Regions from separate parts of the Vibrio tritonius genome, predicted to be linked through region 2. Evidence: predicted binding sites of a transcription regulator. Region 2 holds the regulator's gene; each other region holds the start of a gene.
The links. Region 2 encodes CRP, which controls carbon source genes, mostly activating them, when cyclic AMP is high. Its sites were predicted from a motif close to TGTGANNNNNNTCACA; they were not measured.
Positions count from the first base shown of each region.

Region 1: the regulator CRP is predicted to act here: its motif matches at 2,581-2,596, upstream of malT (HTH-type transcriptional regulator MalT).
Region 3: the regulator CRP is predicted to act here: its motif matches at 3,331-3,346, upstream of JCM16456_RS02980 (NupC/NupG family nucleoside CNT transporter).
Region 4: the regulator CRP is predicted to act here: its motif matches at 2,719-2,734, upstream of JCM16456_RS04150 (CidA/LrgA family protein).

Region 1 covers NZ_AP014636.1:13,122-17,828, forward strand. Annotated here, with positions in the region: gene malT (HTH-type transcriptional regulator MalT) at 1-2,400, opposite strand, end outside; gene JCM16456_RS15415 (glycogen/starch/alpha-glucan phosphorylase) at 2,937-4,707, shown strand, end outside.
Region 2 covers NZ_AP014635.1:3,136,470-3,141,176, reverse strand. Annotated here, with positions in the region: gene astA (arginine N-succinyltransferase) at 1-296, shown strand, start outside; gene astD (succinylglutamate-semialdehyde dehydrogenase) at 315-1,772, shown strand; gene JCM16456_RS13970 (DUF1338 domain-containing protein) at 1,835-2,623, shown strand; gene crp (cAMP-activated global transcriptional regulator CRP) at 2,725-3,357, opposite strand; gene JCM16456_RS13960 (phosphoribulokinase) at 3,599-4,468, opposite strand; gene JCM16456_RS13955 (YheU family protein) at 4,561-4,707, opposite strand, start outside.
Region 3 covers NZ_AP014635.1:642,529-647,235, reverse strand. Annotated here, with positions in the region: gene deoA (thymidine phosphorylase) at 1-607, opposite strand, end outside; gene deoC (deoxyribose-phosphate aldolase) at 685-1,464, opposite strand; gene JCM16456_RS02980 (NupC/NupG family nucleoside CNT transporter) at 1,921-3,189, opposite strand; gene JCM16456_RS02975 (BMP family lipoprotein) at 4,092-4,707, shown strand, end outside.
Region 4 covers NZ_AP014635.1:875,887-880,593, forward strand. Annotated here, with positions in the region: gene JCM16456_RS04135 (aspartate-semialdehyde dehydrogenase) at 1-783, shown strand, start outside; gene fcrX (ferric iron uptake transcriptional regulator FcrX) at 847-1,296, opposite strand; gene JCM16456_RS04145 (LysR family transcriptional regulator) at 1,714-2,622, opposite strand; gene JCM16456_RS04150 (CidA/LrgA family protein) at 2,753-3,178, shown strand; gene JCM16456_RS04155 (LrgB family protein) at 3,182-3,877, shown strand; gene fldA (flavodoxin FldA) at 3,980-4,507, opposite strand.

The sequences.
Region 1 (4,707 bases), on a different replicon from region 2:
TTCTTCGCTATCGAGCAGATAATTGCCCATCATGCCATTTTGCACCGTCAGTGTGAGTGCGTGTTCCAGTGCTTGAGTGGCTAATGCTTTTTTCTTTTGCCTTTGGGCAAGCCCTGCTTGCACCACCCAGTTTCGATTGGTGTCGGTGGTGAGTTGGTAGTGTTGTGCTTCGTTTTGAATGAAGTCGAGTGCTGCTTGCGCTTGGCTAAACTGTCCAAGTGCCATATGAGCGCGAGCGATATTTCGCCACTGTAGCTGGGTGAAATGGTTGGAGCCATGCGCTGGGCAGTCGGCGTTTTCTAGCCACTGCTGAATGGATTGTTGATCGTCATTATTTTGCCAATAAAGCAGCTGCACTAAGGAAGCGTGCGCGGTCCAATCGACATGATAGGTGGAGGTTTGCAATCGTTGCTGGATTTCATCAATAAAGCGTCCTGCTTTATCCATCTCACCGCGTGTCAGAGCAATAAGCGCCAGTAATGAATAGCAATGTAAGTGCTTACTATTCATTTCATCTCCAAGTACATCGAGCCCTTTATAAGCCGCCTCTTGTGCTTCATCGAGACGATTCCAACACCAAAGTAACTGACCGCGGATACGCAGTAAAAATTCATGCAAGGGTAATTGCTGTAACTGATGTTCTTGGATAAAGAGCAGGGCAGTATCTTGGATATCGTAGGCGGCTTGTGAATAGCCTTGCGCTAATAATATCTCGCTTTGTTGTGCCATTGCCCAAAGTGCTTGTGGATACACCTGATATTGACGAGCGAGTTTTTCCGTTTGTTGCATCATGGATAAGCCGCGACTCAAATCGCCTAACACATGGTTCACCTCACCAACGACCGATGTCGCGACAATGCGGCTTTGATAAATGGTGCTGTCCAAAACACTTAATGCTTGCTCTGCAAGGGAGAGTGCCGATTCGGGTTGGTTTTGGTTAATGGCGATTTGCGCTTTTAAGGCGTTAAATTCGGCTTGTTCTTTTTCGGTTGGATGCACATCTAAACGCTGCATGTGATGATCGGCTTGCTGCAGTAGACTTTCTACTTCGTCATAACGATGCTGGCTTTGGGCGAGCCAAGCTTGCATTAAACACAGTGAGGGTTCTCGGTAGAGGGTGTCTTCATCTAAGGCATTGATCCCATGCTCAAGAGCTTCTAATGCGCCTTGATTGAACATGGCCCAACCATAGTGTTTCAGAATCTCTGTTTGGACTGCTATATCTTGAGCAAAACTGGCATGGCAAAGGGCTAGGTTGGGATTGTGTTCTTCAAGCCAAGCTTGGGCGGCTAAACGGTGTAATTTAGCTTCTTTGTTGGCCATTTTGGCTTTACGTTGATGGTTAAGAAATTCTGCAAAAAGATGATGAAAACGAAACCACTCTTCTTTGCCCCTATGGTGTGCGGGAATGGTCGACATTGGCCATATAAACAGGCCTGAGCGAATTAGCTGTTCAATTTTGCTAAGGGAATCAGAACATCCCGTGATTGTTGACGCCATGCTCGCCGTGAAATATTCCAGTACCGAGCACTGCATCAAAAACGTTTGGGTAGCAGGATCGATACGTGAAAACACTTCTTCCATCAGGTAATCCCACAGATGGGCATGATCTAAAGGTAAAGATTGTAATGAATAGTCTGCCAGTTGAAAGTGAGAGGATCCGGCTGGTGGTGACTTAAGATCGTTTAGCCAATTTGCGGTATTCGATTGTTTGTTTTGTAACGCTACCAATTGCAAGGCTGAAGGCCAACCCTCGATGTATTCACACAACCGACTCGCGCAGTTTTCCGAGAGTTTCTCTCCTGTACGTAACTGCATAAAACGAATGGTTTCGTCGACATCAAACGCCAGTTGCTGGTGATTGACTTCAATCATCTGGTCGCGAACACGTAAATTCGCTGTGCCAAGCGGAGGCAAAACCCGTGAAGTGATCACGATAGTAATATGGTGTGAGACATGTTTGAGGAAAAAACGCATTGCTTCGTGCAGTTCATCATTATTAATTTGATGATAATCGTCGAGAACCAGATAAGCATGCTGTTGAAAATTATCGAGTTCAGCAAGCAACGATGCGAATAAGGCAGTGAGAGAAGCATATTGATGTCGCTCCACCAGCATCTGAGTGTCTAAGCAGCTATTGTTGGATGCCTTATTTAATGCCCTAACGAAATAATTAACGAAGCGATAACTGTCGTTATCACTTTCATCAATACTGAACCAACCTACCTGTTCGTTGTGATTCAACCAGTCCAACACCATGGTGGTTTTGCCATAGCCTGCTGGTGAGCGAAACAACACTAATTTGGATTGGGCAGCCTGGGTTAATAACTCAAGAATGCGGGGCCGCTCGATAGTGTTATTTTGATGTTCTGGTTGACTCAGTTTTGAAGGGATCCACATGATTTATCACCATCATGACGCTTGATCACTACTGATGATCCAGCGTCTCTATCCATAGAGATCGCAAATGTTTGCGTGAAGACGATCACAACCATCGATCATGGGCTGGGTCAGTTAGAATGCTTGGTGATCAACGTTCGCTGATCATTCGGTCTTAAACGGCTAACTACGCCCTATTTATGTGACTAAAATCACTTTTCATTACCGACTGACACGCCAAATCGATTAGTACTTGTACAGGAATAGCTGAAAATCGAACAAAAAATAACTTATTTTTGTGATGGAGTATGCATTTCGTACAGATAAAACCACCTCTCACTGCCTATGCAACGAAAAGCAGAGCTAATGTTATCAGATACACATTGATTAGTTAGGGTGGGAAAGTGTGCTCATTCAACCATCAGTGTGTCACTGGTACGGCATTTCTACGCCTTCTGATCTCCTCCTTGTTGTATCACTGGGAGGAGGAGGTGTCTTAATCAAAAGAGATGCACGATATGTCTCAGATGGATAAAACCGAAAAGTGAGATTTCTCGATGAAACCGACTCAAAAGTACCCCTTTGATAAAGCGCTATTTCAAAACAACGTTAAGCGTCACCTCAATGCAACCTACGCAACGACGGTAGAGCATGCATCAACTCACGCGTGGTATTTGGCAATGGCCCGTGCTTTGGCTGAACTCACCATGTTCAACTTGCTGGAAACGGAACAAGATCCGCAGATCGTCAAAGCGAAAAGCCTCAATTACCTATCGTTAGAGTTTTTGATCGGTCGTTTAACGGGGAATAACTTAATCAGTTTAGGTTTGTATGAGCCGGTCGCTGAAGCGATGGAAGGGTTAGGACAAAACCTGACAGACTTGTTAGAAGAGGAGCGTGATCCCTCCCTTGGTAATGGTGGTTTAGGACGACTAGCCGCCTGTTATATGGATTCTTGCGCGGCATTGGAATACCCCACGGTTGGTTATGGTTTGCACTACGAATATGGTTTATTTAAACAATCGTTTGACCATTGCCATCAGAAGGAATCGCCAGACGCTTGGCAAGGGATTGAAGGGTATCCATGGGAAGTGGCTCGTCCAGAATTTAAGCAAGACATCGGTTTTTATGGCCATGTTGAAGTGACCCATGTCGATGGTGAAGAGAAACGTAACTGGGTGCCAGGTATGCTGATTCAAGCCATGCCATGGGATCTGCCCATTGTAGGCTATGAAAATGATACGGTTTATCCACTGCGTCTTTGGGAAGCAAGAGCCATTGCACCTTTCTCGCTAGAGAGCTTTAACAACGGCAACTATTTTGAAGCGCAGCACGCTTTGATCGACGCCGATAACATTACTAAGGTATTGTATCCCAACGATAACCATGAAAAAGGCAAAACGTTGCGCTTAATGCAGCAATACTTTCACAGTGCTGCTTCTATTCGCGATATTTTACGCCGACATATCAATGCAGGTTTTTCGATTGAAGAATTGCCTGAACATGAAACCGTACAACTAAATGATACGCACCCAACCATCGCAATTCCTGAATTGATGCGTATCTTCATCGATGAAAAAGGGCTTTCATGGGACAAAGCGTGGAGCATTTGTAGTCGTACTTTTGCCTATACCAACCACACTTTGTTACCCGAAGCATTAGAAACGTGGGACGAAGGCTTGATTCAGCGTCTATTGCCGCGCCATATGGAAATTATCTATGAAATCAACCGCCGTTTCTTACTTGAAGTGAGCGCGAAATGGCCGGGGGATGTGTCAAAACAGCAAAAACTATCGATTATTCAAGATGGCTTCCACCGAATGGTACGCATGGCCAACTTATGTGTGGTCGGTTCTTATGCGGTGAACGGCGTTGCCGCTTTGCACTCCGAGTTGGTTAAACGGCATCTGTTCCCTGAATTTCATGAGCTGTATCCAACTCGCTTACAGAATGTGACTAACGGGATCACGCCACGACGTTGGCTGAAGTTCTGTAACCCTGGGTTATCTGATCTGATCTCAGAAAAGATCGGTGACCAATGGCCATCCGATTTGGATCAACTGCAACGGATCGCCAACTACGCCGACGATGAAGCCTTCCAAAAACGCTTTATGGAAGTCAAAAAAGAAAACAAAGAGCGTTTAGCGGCATGGGTAAAAGAGCACATGGATATCACGCTAGACACCAACGCCATTTTTGATGTTCAGATCAAACGTCTGCATGAATATAAACGTCAGCATTTAAATATGCTGCATATTTTGTCGCTTTATCATCGTCTTAAAACCGATCCTACTTTTGACATGCAACCTCGGGTGGTGTTCTTTGCCG
Region 2 (4,707 bases):
AAAAAGAAGGGTTTGTTTGTCGGAACTATGTGGACATTTTTGATGCCGGCCCAACAGTTGAGTGTGATAGAGACCATATAGAGTCGATACGTCATTCGCAACGACTGAAAGTACAAGTAGCAGACCATACTAGCTCCCAAGATTACCTGATTGCCAATACGTCATTTCGGCATTTTCGTGCAACTGCGGCAAAAGCGGCGGTGAGTCTTGAAAATCATAGCGCTATTTTGGCGCCGGATGTGGCCGAAGCTTTAGGCGTCGAAAGTGGTGATTTTGTGCGGGTGCTCGCGCAGTAAACAGAAAAGGAGTTGAAGATGACTCAGTGGATTGCAGGACAGTGGATTGAAGGTCAAGGAGAAGCATTTGCTTCAGTCAGCCCTTATCATGGCGATGTGCTTTGGCAAGGCTTTGGCGCAACCCTATCTCAAGTTGAGTTAGCCGTACAAGCGGCTCGAGAAGCTTTTGTCACGTGGAAAAATCGTCCTTTTTCTGAGCGGGAAGCGTTGATGTTAACGTTCGCTGAAACTGTAAAAGAAAACAGTGAGTTGATAGCAGAAACCATCGCGAAAGAGACGGGTAAGCCATTATGGGAAACACGTACCGAGGCGGCGGCTATGGTGGGCAAAGTCGCTATTTCTATTCAAGCTTATCAGGAACGAACCGGGGAGCGCGCCAAAGAGGTGAACGGTAATCAAGTTGTTCTGCGTCATCGTCCGATTGGTGTGATGGCTGTATTTGGCCCTTACAACTTCCCTTGTCATTTACCTAATGGTCATATCATACCGGCGTTACTTGCCGGGAATACGATTGTGTTTAAGCCTTCAGAGCAAACCCCTCTTAGTGGCGAATTGATGGTTCGCTTATGGCAAAAAGCTGGGTTGCCCGCTGGTGTGTTGAACTTGGTGCAAGGCGCTAAAGAGACTGGAGTGGCATTAGCGCAATCCAAAGGCATTGATGGTTTGCTGTTCACTGGGAGTGCTGCAATAGGGCAGTTGCTTCACCGCCAATTTGCTGGTCAACCAGGGAAAATGTTAGCGCTGGAGATGGGGGGGAATAACCCGCTGGTGGTCTCTACCGAGTTTGGCGAGTTAGACGCTGCGATTTATACCATTATTCAATCAGCCTTCATTAGTGCCGGGCAACGCTGTACCTGCGCGCGTAGATTATTTGTCCCAGTAGGAGAAAAAGGTGATCAATTATTAGTTCGCTTAGTGTCGGCGACCAAGAAACTGCGTATTGATCAGCCTTTTGCCCAGCCAGCACCTTTTATGGGAACGATGATATCTGTACAGGCTGCACAACATATTGTTAACGCGCAGCAACGGCTTGAATCACTGGGTGGTGAGATTTTACTCGAAGCCAAGAATACCCATGCTGCGTTTGTTACGCCGGGAATCATCGATGTGTCTGCAATTGAGGAATTACCGGATGAAGAATATTTTGGACCGCTACTGCAAGTGATTCGCTATCAAGGTTTGGAACAGGCGGTTGCGGGCGCGAACAATACCCGTTTTGGCCTTTCCGCCGGTCTTATCTCGATGCAAGAGGATGAGTGGCAGTATTTTATCGACCATATTCGAGCGGGCATTGTAAACCGTAACCGTCAACTCACGGGGGCAAGCAGTGATGCCCCATTTGGTGGTCCTGGAGCATCCGGCAACTTACGTCCAAGTGCTTATTATGCGGCGGACTATTGTGCTTACCCGATGGCATCAATGGAAGGGGATTGTACCCAATTACCGGCCCAGCTCAGCCCTGGTGTGGAGTTGTGATCATTCTATTTGGCGGCGAACTTAGGGCAAGAGGGTCGCTATTTTACAGATAAGGAGACGCTATGAGAGCTGTCCAACTGTTTGATAATCTATGGCAAGACTATATTACCCGTTTGTGTCCATCTGCGGACAAAGTTCACCAATTGCTGCAAGAAAACGAACCTTTAATTAATGATCACATCGCGCTACGCACCTTTCGTAGCCCGCAACTCGGGTTAGATGTACTAATGAAGCCCTTTTTAGCTGAAGGCTACCAAGTCGGTGGCGAATATCGTTTTGCTGCCAAAAAGCTTTATGCGCGTCATTTGCAACACCCAGATCCAACCTTACCTAAGGTATTTATTAGTGAGTTGTTGGTGGATGAACTGAGTATTCCGGCCCAAAAGTTGATTTATCCATTACTTGATAGTGTTACCAAGGTTACTAATCCCGACTTTTTGTGGCAAGGAAGGCCATGGTCATTAAGTTATACCGATTATCAAATCTTGGCAGCAGAGAGTGAATACGCAGGATGGTTAGCTGCACATGGGTATGGAGCGAATCATTTTACCGTAAGTGTCAATCAACTTAGTGCGTTTGACGAGGTTAAGCAGGTGAATGCGCATTTACGCAGTCATGGCTTTGCAATCAATGAGGCTGGAGGGGAAGTAAAAGGGTCTCCAGACGTTATGCTTGAGCAGTCTTCTACGTTGGCGGATAAGGTCGAAGTGAGTTTTGATGATGTTACGGCAATGGTGCCGGGCGGATTCTACGAGTTTGCCAAGCGCTATCCCATGGCTGACGGGACACTCTATCAAGGGTTTGTTGAGGCGTCGGCGGATAAGATTTTTGAAAGTACCCATCGCCAGTAATCGTTCATCATTACCACTACGGGTATTAGGCTTTGGCTGTTCAAAAAATAAAAAACCACCTGATTAGGTGGTTTTTCTCATTCGTTGCTTGTTAGTACGAATTAACGGGTGCCGTACACGACGATAGTTTTGCCGTGTGCAGAAATAAGGTTTTGTTCTTCAAGCATCTTAAGAATACGACCAACCGTTTCGCGTGAACAACCAACGATTTGACCAATCTCCTGACGGGTAATTTTAATTTGCATACCGTCTGGGTGAGTCATTGCATCAGGTTGTTTTGCTAGATTCAAAAGAGTCTGAGCAATACGACCAGTTACGTCAAGGAAGGCTAAATCGCCCACTTTTTGGCTAGTCACTTGTAGGCGACGTGCCATTTGACCAGAAAGACGCATTAGAATGTCTGGGTTAACTTGAATTAGCTGACGGAATTTCTTAAATGAAATCTCAGCTACTTCACATGGAGATTTTGCTCGAACCCAGGCGCTACGTTCTTGACCTTCTTCGAAAAGACCAAGTTCACCGATAAAATCACCCTGATTTAGATAGGAAAGGATCATCTCCTTGCCTTCTTCATCTTTAATCAATACCGCAACAGAACCTTTTACGATGTAATACAGCGTTTCTGCCTTCTCACCCGCATGAATCAAAGTGCTTTTTGATGGGTATTTGTGAATATGACAGTGTGAAAGAAACCACTCTAATGTTGGGTCTGTTTGAGGTTTACCTAGAACCATAATATCTCACTTCCTCTGCAGGGTACGCTTGCCGCTATCCATATTTTAGCGAAGCCTTATTCAGGCCTACTAGAATAAGAAGAGTTTGGATTCACTGCAAGTTATCTTGTTTCCGTTAAAGAATAGTATCCTTTTTCATTACTAATTTCTTGACTTTAATCGTGTCGTTTGGCCGATTTATTGCGCAAAAACGTGCTTATGATCACGGTATGAAAAGTAAGCGAAAATTACATGTGATGAATTAGCCAATTTTACCGCTTTCTATCAGTTGTTGCAGGATTGGGCGGACAATCAATTCCATCGCAAACCCCATTTTTCCACCAGGAACCACAATGGTATTATGCCGCGACATGAATGATCCATCTATCATAGCGAGTAGATAAGGGAAATCGACGTTTTTTATGCCACGAAGGCGTATTACGACAAAACTTTCGTCTAAACTTGGAATCCCTTTCGCATTTAATGGGTTTGACGTATCCACCGTGGGAACACGTTGGAAGTTAATGTGAGTTCGAGAAAACTGCGGGGTAATGTAATTAAGGTAGTCGTCCATCGAGCGAACGATAGAATCCATTACCGCTTCACGAGAATGCCCTCTGTCACGGGTGTCTCGAACGTATTTTTGAATCCACTCTAAGTTTACGATTGGTACCATGCCAATTAAAAAATCGACATGTTGTGATACGTTAACATCGCCATCAACCACGCCACCATGTAAACCTTCGTAAAATAATACATCGGTATTTTCTGGCAAATCTTGCCAAGGGGTAAATGTCCCAGGCATTTGGTTGTATGGTACAGCCTCGTCAAATGTATGCAGATAGCGGCGAATTTGGCCTGTGCCATCTTTCCCGTATTGACGAAAGAACTCTTCTAACGTGGGAAAGTCATTGGCTTGTGGGCCAAAATAACTGATATGACGACCTTGTTCGCGCGCTTTGCGAATTTCTACGTCCATTTCTGGACGGGTAAATCGGTGAAAACTGTCACCTTCAACCCAAGCTGGCCTTACTGACATCATGTTAAACATTTTGCGGAACGCTTCAGATGTCGTCGTTGTTCCAGCACCAGAAGAACCTGTAACGGCAATAATAGGATGTTTCGCTGACATGACTAACCCTGTCTCTTGTTGTCCTTAATTAAGGGAATTCCAAATCTAAGTGGATTCACTATAGCATGGTTTGTTCTGCTCTCATCTGGCAATTATGCATGGCGTAATTGTATGTCTACCGTTTCATGTAGTTCTGAGTAGACAATCACTGCTTCGCCTGCTTGCAGCTGTTTTTTAACTTGTTCGACTTTTGTGTCCAACGAGATTTCGTGTGTACCGTAGTCGGTCCCTTCGCGAAG
Region 3 (4,707 bases), 940 kb from region 2:
CATCCATCACTAGCGCATCTAAGCCCGCCGCCAATTTCTTCGACAAAATCGACGAGGTGATTAACGAAAGATTATCAACGGTCGCGGTAATATCGCGCGTAGCGTAAACGCGCTTATCTGCTGGAGCTAAATTGCCTGTCTGGCCAATAATCGCCACCCCAGCTTGCTTAGTCACTTGAGCAAACAAATCGTTTGTTGGTGTAATGTTGTAACCCGGTATGGATTCTAACTTATCCAACGTACCACCTGTGTGGCCTAAGCCTCTTCCAGAGATCATAGGAACATAGCCACCGCAGGCGGCAACCATAGGGCCTAACACTAACGATGTTAAATCACCCACGCCCCCTGTCGAGTGTTTATCCACCACAGGGCCATCAAACTGCATCGATGTCCAATCCAATACCATGCCAGAATCACGCATCGCACAAGTCAGCGCAATGCGCTCAGGCATGGTCATTTCTCGAAAATAGACCGCCATAGCAAAGGCTGCAATCTGACCTTCAGAAACGGTATTATTGGCGACACCTTGAATAAAGAACTGAATTTCTTCCGCACTCAAGGTCTCACCATCGCGCTTTTTGCGGATAATTTCTTGAATTAAAAACATAAGATATCCCTATTTACAGACCGGTTATATCGATAAACCAATAGATTGGCGAAGTATTTCCCTCGCCAAACGTTTGACTAGTACGCGGCAGGATCAGCCGTTTGATCTGTAACTTCTAGGGTATTCAATAGATTGGTTAGTAAGCTTGATGCACCAAAACGGTAATGACGACTATCAACCCAATCATTACCTAAAATTTCATCCGCCATTGCAAGATACGCTTGTGCATCTTCCGCAGTGCGAACACCACCAGCAGGTTTAAAACCAACGGTTTTAGCTACGCCCATATCACGAATCACTTCAAGCATCATACGTGCAGATTCTGGAGTGGCATTTACTGGAACTTTACCGGTTGATGTTTTGATAAAGTTAGCACCCGCTTCGATAGCGATACGAGAAGCCGCTTTAATTAACGCTTCTTCTTTTAACTCACCAGTTTCAATGATCACTTTCAATAACACATGCTCACCACAAGCGGCTTTACATTGTTTCACCAACTCAAAACCACAAGTTTCATCACCAGCAATAAGGGTACGGTAAGGGAATACCACATCCACTTCATCGGCACCGTAAGCGACAGCAGCTTTGGTTTCGGCAACAGCAATCTCAATATCATCATTACCGTGCGGGAAGTTGGTTACCGTCGCGATACGAATATCTGGCGTTCCCTGTTGTTTTAACGTCTTCTTAGCAATAGGAATAAAGCGAGGATAGATACAGATAGCGGCCGTGTTACCAACCGGGCTTTTCGCATCGTGACAAAGCTGGATCACTTTTTCATCTGTATCATTGTCATTTAGAGTGGTTAAATCCATCAATTTTAGTGCACGTAAAGCCGCCGCTTTTAAATCGCTCATTTCTATCTCCGATCAAAATAATTCATTAATTCATGCCAATACCTAAGGTACATCAGCACACAATGAACGGACTTGGTTCCTTGAAGAATCCCTCAGTGAGGAGATCGCTATCCCTAGCACCGCACAGTACCTAGTGGCCTGCAGTTTTCAGTCTAAACGTTATCATCCTGATAAACGCCTAAGCTATTCTGCTATTGAGTTCGTACTGTGTTCGCGCATACCTTAGCGCTCTTCAGTACTAATCCCTAGCAGTAAGACAAACGCAAACGGTTTGGATCTCAAAACCCTCGCGCTATCTTGGTTAGTTTCTATTACGACAAGCCTAGCATCGTGCTTTCGACATGTGTCGCTCCAGAATTCAGGGATTTTTCCATATCCCCAAAACTAAAAAACCCCGCAGCAATTACTTGCTACGGGGTGTTATTAGGCGGCGTCTATATAAATTAGCTCAACTAATTATAGAGACAAGAAGAAGCCAGCAATGGTAGCAGCCATCAAGTTAGATAGCGTACCAGCAGCTACTGCACGCATACCGAAACGTGCGATGTCGTGACGACGATTTGGAGCCAATGGACCAAGACCGCCAAGCAAAATTGCTACCGATGACAAGTTAGCGAAACCACATAGAGCGAATGAGATGATCGCTTGAGTTTTCTCGGTCATAGGTAAACCTGTCGTTGCAACAACATGGTTTGCCGCGTCTTTAACGTATGGTACGAAGTCTAGGTAAGCAACAAATTCGTTTACTACTAGTTTTTGACCAATGAAAGAACCCGCAACAGTTGCTTCACTCCATGGAACACCGATGAGGAATGCAACAGGAGAGAATACCCAGCCAAGAAGCATTTGTAGTGATAGGTCGCCCATACCGAACCAACCACCAACACCACCAAGGATACCGTTCACAAGAGCAATCAAACCAACGAATGCCAATAGCATCGCACCGATGTTCAGCGCAAGTTGCAGACCAGTTGCCGCACCGCTTGCCGCTGCATCAATTAGGTTTGCAGGTTTGTCTTCTTGGTCAGCAAGACCTTCTTCAAGAATGTTTTCGTTTGGTTTTTCAGTTTCTGGCTTGATGATTTTTGCGAACAAAAGACCACCAGGAGCCGCCATAAATGAAGCTGCTACCAAGTATTCAAGAGGCACACCCATTGATGAGTAACCAGCAAGAACACCACCAGCAACAGAAGCCAAGCCACCACACATTACTGCGAACAACTCAGATTGAGTCATACGTGAAATGAAAGGACGAACAACAAGAGGCGCTTCAGTTTGACCAACGAAAATGTTTGCAGCTGCAGATAATGATTCAGCACGAGAAGTGCCCAATGCTTTTTGTAGACCACCACCAAGAATGCGAATAACCCACTGCATCACACCTAGGTAGTAAAAAACAGAGATCAATGCAGAGAAGAAGATAACTGTTGGTAGAACTTGGAAAGCAAAGATGAAGCCAATGCCATCGACAGAGAAGTTCACCAAACTTCCAAATAGGAAGCCGATACCGTCTTTACCGTAATCGATAACGTGTTGTACGCCTGCTGAAAAACCAGCAAGTAGATCACGACCCCATGGTACGTATAAAACGAAACCACCGATAATAAATTGGATTACGAAAGCGAAACCCACGGTTCTTAAATTGATAGCTTTGCGGTTATCAGAAAGCAACACTGCAAACGCAATGAGAGCAATCATGCCGACTAGGCTCATAAACAGGCTCATAGTTTATGATTTCCTTCCAGGTTAGTAGTTGTGGTGATGGACACTGTATTAATTTCGGGCACGGATTATACGCACGACTTAATTAAAAGTAATGAGCCGCTCACGCTTTTATGAACAGATTTATCAGCGTACATCTCTATTTGAGAGTTTCATCACGGTAAAACTAAAAACCCCGCTCTGAACACACTAAAAAATCACATAAATTTAACATTATTTTTTCACAAAACTTGATCTAACAGCAACCGTTTGCGCTTGCAAGTAACCCACAAGATAACGATTACTTATCTTATCTTGACTACCTATTCGTGACTTTTCTATTTCAAACCTTAACCTCTTTACACCGTGAAACATGAGTGTCTCATCACACTCATTGGCACGTATTTTTCATACTTGCTCACTTGGATTGGGATAGATATGCCAAAAAGGTGAAGTGAGTCGTGCAAAACAAGTTAACTTTTTGGTTACTTTCTCACTCACACAACGCTTTCATCAAATCCTTTCTCATTGACGCAGTAAAAACTCATTATTCCCACATTGCACCATTTTAGTGAATATTGCACCACTTTGCGCCAAAGAAACGTTTGCATGAAATAAAGTCGTTCAGATCACCTTTTAAAACCATTAATGTTAAATTGAGTTACCAATACCAACAAATAATTAACAACCACAAAGAATAAACTCGTTTATTTAAGATAAAAATGTGACTTGATGTGAAGTAATCCACTTTTTTTTTCTAAGCAAACGATAAACTGAGTCGCTATTTGTACCTAACACGACTCCCCTAGAGGCTTCCCTAATTTGGGGCAAAGCTCAGGATTTAAGGTACCGTTTTTTTTTACTACATACGTTTTCAATTTGGATTGAAAACAGAGACAGTGGCATTGCAACATAGGGATTTAATTGTGAAAAAGTCCATTTTAAAACTCACAACACTTGCACTAGCAGTATCTTCTTTTAACGTATTAGCTGCAGCAAAACCTGCTGTCATCTATGACACCACAGGCAAATTTGATAAATCATTTAACGAAGCTGTTTACCAAAATGGCGTTAAAGTTATGAACGCGGAAGGCAACAAAGTTCGTGAATTCGAGCCACAAAATGAAGCTCAACGTGAACAAGGCTTACGTCGTCTAGCAAGTCGCGGTTTTACACCGATTGTCGCTGTTGGCTTTAATATGGTATCGGCAGTAGACAAAGTCGCTACTGAGTTTCCAAATATCCACTTCGTTGTTCTTGATTCAGTCGTAAACAAACCCAATGTGCAATCTATTATCTTCAAAGAGCACGAAGGCTCATTCCTTGTTGGTGCGATTGCTGCAAAATACTCTAAATCAGACGTTGTCGGTTTTGTCGGTGGTATGGACATCCCTCTTATTCGCAAATTTGAATGTGGTTACGAGCAAGGTGCCAAATTTGCTAATCCAAATATAAAAGTACTAGCTAACATGACTGGCTCAACGGGTGCTGCATTTAATGACCCAGCAAAAGGTTCTGAGCTAGCTAAAGCACAGTTTTCAA
Region 4 (4,707 bases), 1.2 Mb from region 2:
TTATCTGCTCAGTGGGCCCCTATTGCTGCAGATGCTGGTGTTATTGTGATCGATAACACCTCTCAGTTCCGCTATGATTACGATGTTCCTCTGGTTGTGCCAGAAGTGAATCCTCATGCGATTGCAGAGTTTCGTAACCGTAATATCATCGCTAACCCGAACTGTTCAACGATTCAAATGCTCGTGGCATTAAAACCGATTCAAGACGAAGTGGGCATTGAACGAATTAACGTGACTACCTATCAATCGGTGTCTGGTGCGGGTAAAAAAGGCATTGATGAATTAGCGGGACAAACTGCGAAACTACTAAACGGTATGCCTGCGGAAAATGAAGCATTTTCTCAGCAAATTGCGTTTAACTGCATCCCACAAATTGATGATTTTATGGAAAATGGCTACACCAAAGAAGAAATGAAAATGGTGTGGGAAACACAAAAGATTTTTGCCGATCAGAGTATTCGTGTAAACCCTACTTGTGTTCGAGTGCCAGTGTTTTATGGACATGCCGAAGCACTTCACATTGAAACCTTAGCACCTATCGGTGCAGAGCAAGTAATTAACTTGCTGCAAGCAACAGATGGCATCGAAGTGTTTACTGGTGAAGATTTCCCAACTCAAGTACGTGATGCTGGCGGTAAGGACCATGTGATGGTGGGTCGTATTCGTGAAGACATCAGCCACCATAGTGGTATCAATATGTGGGTAGTGGCGGATAACGTGCGCAAAGGTGCAGCAACTAATGCTGTACAAATTGCTGAGCTGTTAATTCGTGATTATTTATAAAACAGTTGATGAGAGTGTTACTCTCATCTGCTGGCATAAAAAAACCACCTTGCGGTGGTTTTTTTATTTTTTCGGTTTGTGCGCATCAGGGTCGTTTTTACATGAACCGTCACCACATTTACCGTATAGGTATAAACTGTGGTTAGTTAACTGCACATTATACAAAGCTGCGATTTCGCGTTGACGATGTTCAATGACCTCGTCAGAAAATTCAATCACTTCACCACAATCTAAACACACTAAGTGGTCATGGTGGTGCTGAGTTGATAATTCAAAAACCGACTTGCCACCTTCGAAGTGGTGACGAGTAACAATGCCTGCATCATCAAATTGGTTTAGAACTCGGTACACGGTTGCAAGACCGATCTCTTCTCCGAGGTCTATCAATTTCTTATACAGCTCTTCAGCGCTAATATGTTGGCACTCAGGTTGCTGTAATACCTCTAGAATCTTAAGCCTTGGAAGGGTTACTTTAAGACCAGCATCCTTTAGCGCTTGGTTATTATCTGACATATAGTTTCCCGTTGATGATCTGCAGTAAATAACAGAAGTCAGTGTTGCCCATATTATAGGTTAGTCACGCAGAACAATAAACCACGAAGTTCAAAGGGTTACTTCAAGTTATGTCTATATTGTGCACTTAACTGGCAATATAAAATGCAACCCATTTCGTATTTTTCATTGTTGCTGACTAGCAGTTCTCATTTCGAACTAAAGTCTAAGACAACTTTTTTCTTAATCAGTTTGATTTACTCGAGTTAAGAATAACACACTCATTTTATTACATAAAACGAATAGTGTGACATCAGATTTATTTATGATTAAAACTCATTTTACTTACAATACTGATGAAACGGTTGAGTCATCTGTTCAATATCGCTCGTAATTAATCCTACGAACGTTGATGATAAAAATAGTAAAACGATTTGGTTAGTTTAGCATCGGTTCCTGATTTTTCTTGGATTCAATATACTCTTTACCGAGTTTTATCAGGGCATCTGCCGTTTTTGAGACATAGCGGTCAGCATGCCAAATCATACCTAGTGGCCAATCCATTGAGGGAGAAATTGGCTTAACTAACACAGCTTCATCTCGAATACGATGACATAAGGGGTCAGGAAGAAAAGCAACACCTACGCCACTCTTAACCAATGCGACTAGAAAATCCCATTGACTGCTTCGGGCAGAAATTTGTGGGGCATATCCTGCATTTTGGCACAGCGTATTAATGTAGTCGCTCAAGGTAAACTCTTCTGTATAAAGATAGAAAGGCTCTTCTTTTAAGTCTTGCCACGTGATGTGCTTACAATCATGCCAACGTTCTGTATCAGGTAAAATGGCATGAATGGGATAGTTCGCCAGTGGTAATTTAGCTAAACAGTGGTCGTGATGAGAGGTGAGCATAGTGATTGCCATGTCTAATTCACCGTTAACTAACGCCTGTTCTATTTTGCGCCCGCCGTATTCAACAATGGTGAGCTCAACGTTGGGGTAAAGTTGCCGGTAACGACGGATTAGACCTGCGTATAAATGGCCAACCATGGGAGGAATTCCTAGACGTAAGTGACCACGTTGTAATTCATGTAAATCAATCAATTCCGCTTTAAGCTGATCCATCTGCTCTAGAATTTGTAGTGCCCTTTGATAAACAATTTCGCCTGCATCGGTTAACCAAAAACGTCTTCCCTCGCGGTGGAGTAGTGGTTGATTTAATGACTGTTCTAAGTTGCGTACCATCTTACTAATGGTGGGCTGGGTAACGTAAAGGCTTTCTGAAGCCCGAGTAAAACTCTGCAATTCCACTAATTTTACAAAATAGCGTAACGCTTTAATGTCCATAACAACGTACTTATTTCAAGTTGGGTTATGTATTCCATTTTGGCATGAAAATGATAATAAAAATTCATTTTATGATGGTTAGGATGGTCAATATACTGTGACAAAATTCACAAAACGAGTGTTTTCCACGATGAACAAAATAGGAAATGGAATGCTAACCATCATACAAGTGATAGGGCTTTCCGTGATTTGGTTTGCTGCCGATTACTTGGTAAAGCAGTTCCATTTACCCATTCCCTCCAACTTAACTGGTTTGCTGCTGTTATTGGTATTAGTGTTTGCGCGTATCATCAATGTTGAATGGTTGAGGCGAGGTGCGACTTGGTTGTTGGCTGAAATGTTACTGTTTTTCGTTCCTGCTGTTGTCACCGTTGTTAATTATCAATCTTTGATGGAGCAAGAAGGGCTACAAATCATTGCTGTATTGTTTATTAGTACGGCACTTGTTATTGGAGTAACGGCTTGGGTGGTTGATCGAGTCTATCGTTTTGAAGTTGCCCTGTCGCGCCGTAAGAGTAACCGTCGCGCGCAGCGGTTAGTTAAAGTGGGCCAATAAATGATGCTTTGGTCAAACTATGGGGTTGGTTTACTCTGTTTCGTAATGACAGTCCTGCTTTACTACGTGAGTAAGCAGTTGTACAGGCGTAAAAAAAGTATCTTTTTAATGCCATTAATGTTGGCGCCGTTACTGTTAGTGATGATGGTTATTGTGTTTCGAATTCCCTATCAATCTTACATGCAAGATTCCCATTGGTTGATGTGGATGCTCGGCCCTGCAACTGTGGCATTTGCTATTCCGGTTTATGATAATCGAGAGTTAATTCGTCGCCACTGGCTATCTTTATCTGTTGGGGTGATGGTTTCAGTAATGGTTGCGGTAGTCAGTACGGTGTTTTTAGCTCGCTTATTCCATTTACCTGAACTGCTACAACGCAGTTTAGCGATGCGTTCAATCACGACGCCTTTTGCCGTCGAGGCCACTAAATCCGTTGGGGGGCAAAGTGATCTAACTGCGCTTTTTGTGGTGTTAACGGGGTTAATCGGTATGGCGATTGGTGAAGTCATCCTTACGGTACTGTCGATTCGTTCACGTTTAGGTAAGGGGGCCAGTTTAGGCGCTTCTGCCCATGGTGCTGGTACCGCAAAAGCTTATCAGCTAGGCAGTTCTGAAGGTGTGGTTTCTAGCGTAGTGATGATGATAGCTGGAATGGTGACTGTTCTTTTAGCCCCAGCTATAGGTCATATATTGTGGTAACTCGGTAGGCTATTCGTCCAGTAATGAATTTTATCCACCAATAGATATAAAAAATCCCCAACGTTGGGGATTTTTGATCTGGTAAAGAAATAATCTTAGTGATTAGTCTTCAAGTTCAGCTAGACACATCTCTTCATATACTTGGTTTACCCAAGTTGAAACACGTTGTTCGGTTAGCTCAGGCTGACGGTCTTCATCAATACAAAGTCCAACAAAGTGGTTGTCATCAACAAGCGCTTTTGACGCTTCGAAGTCATAGCCTTCGGTTGGCCATTCGCCAACAATTGTGCCGCCTTTTGCTTCAACGATATCACGAATGGTGCCCATCGCATCGCAGAAGTACTCTGCGTAGTCTTCTTGGTCACCACAACCAAAGATAGCAACAAGCTTGGTTGAGAAATCAATGGTTTCTAGTTCAGGGAAAAAGTCGTCCCAGTCGCATTGTGCTTCGCCGTAGTACCAAGTAGGGATACCGAGTAGCAGTAGATCGAAATTATCGATGTCTTCTTTACTGCTTTTTGCGATGTCTTGAACATGAACTAGCTTTTCACCAAGCTTTTTCTGAATCATCTTTGCAACCGCTTCGGTGTTGCCAGTATCACTACCAAAGAAGATACCTACACTTGCCATAGAATCATTACCTTTAAATTGTTATGGGTGAACTCTCTGTCGTTACATCTAACTCTTATTCGGACCACAGAGTTGCCACTCAGTTGCAACAGAACTGAGTTATCCTGTTCAACCTGAAAAAAGAAAGAACTTTACTAATTGACGGCTAACAGCTTGTTTTTACGTGTTTCTCTCTACAAAGTAATTGTGTAGAGTGAGTT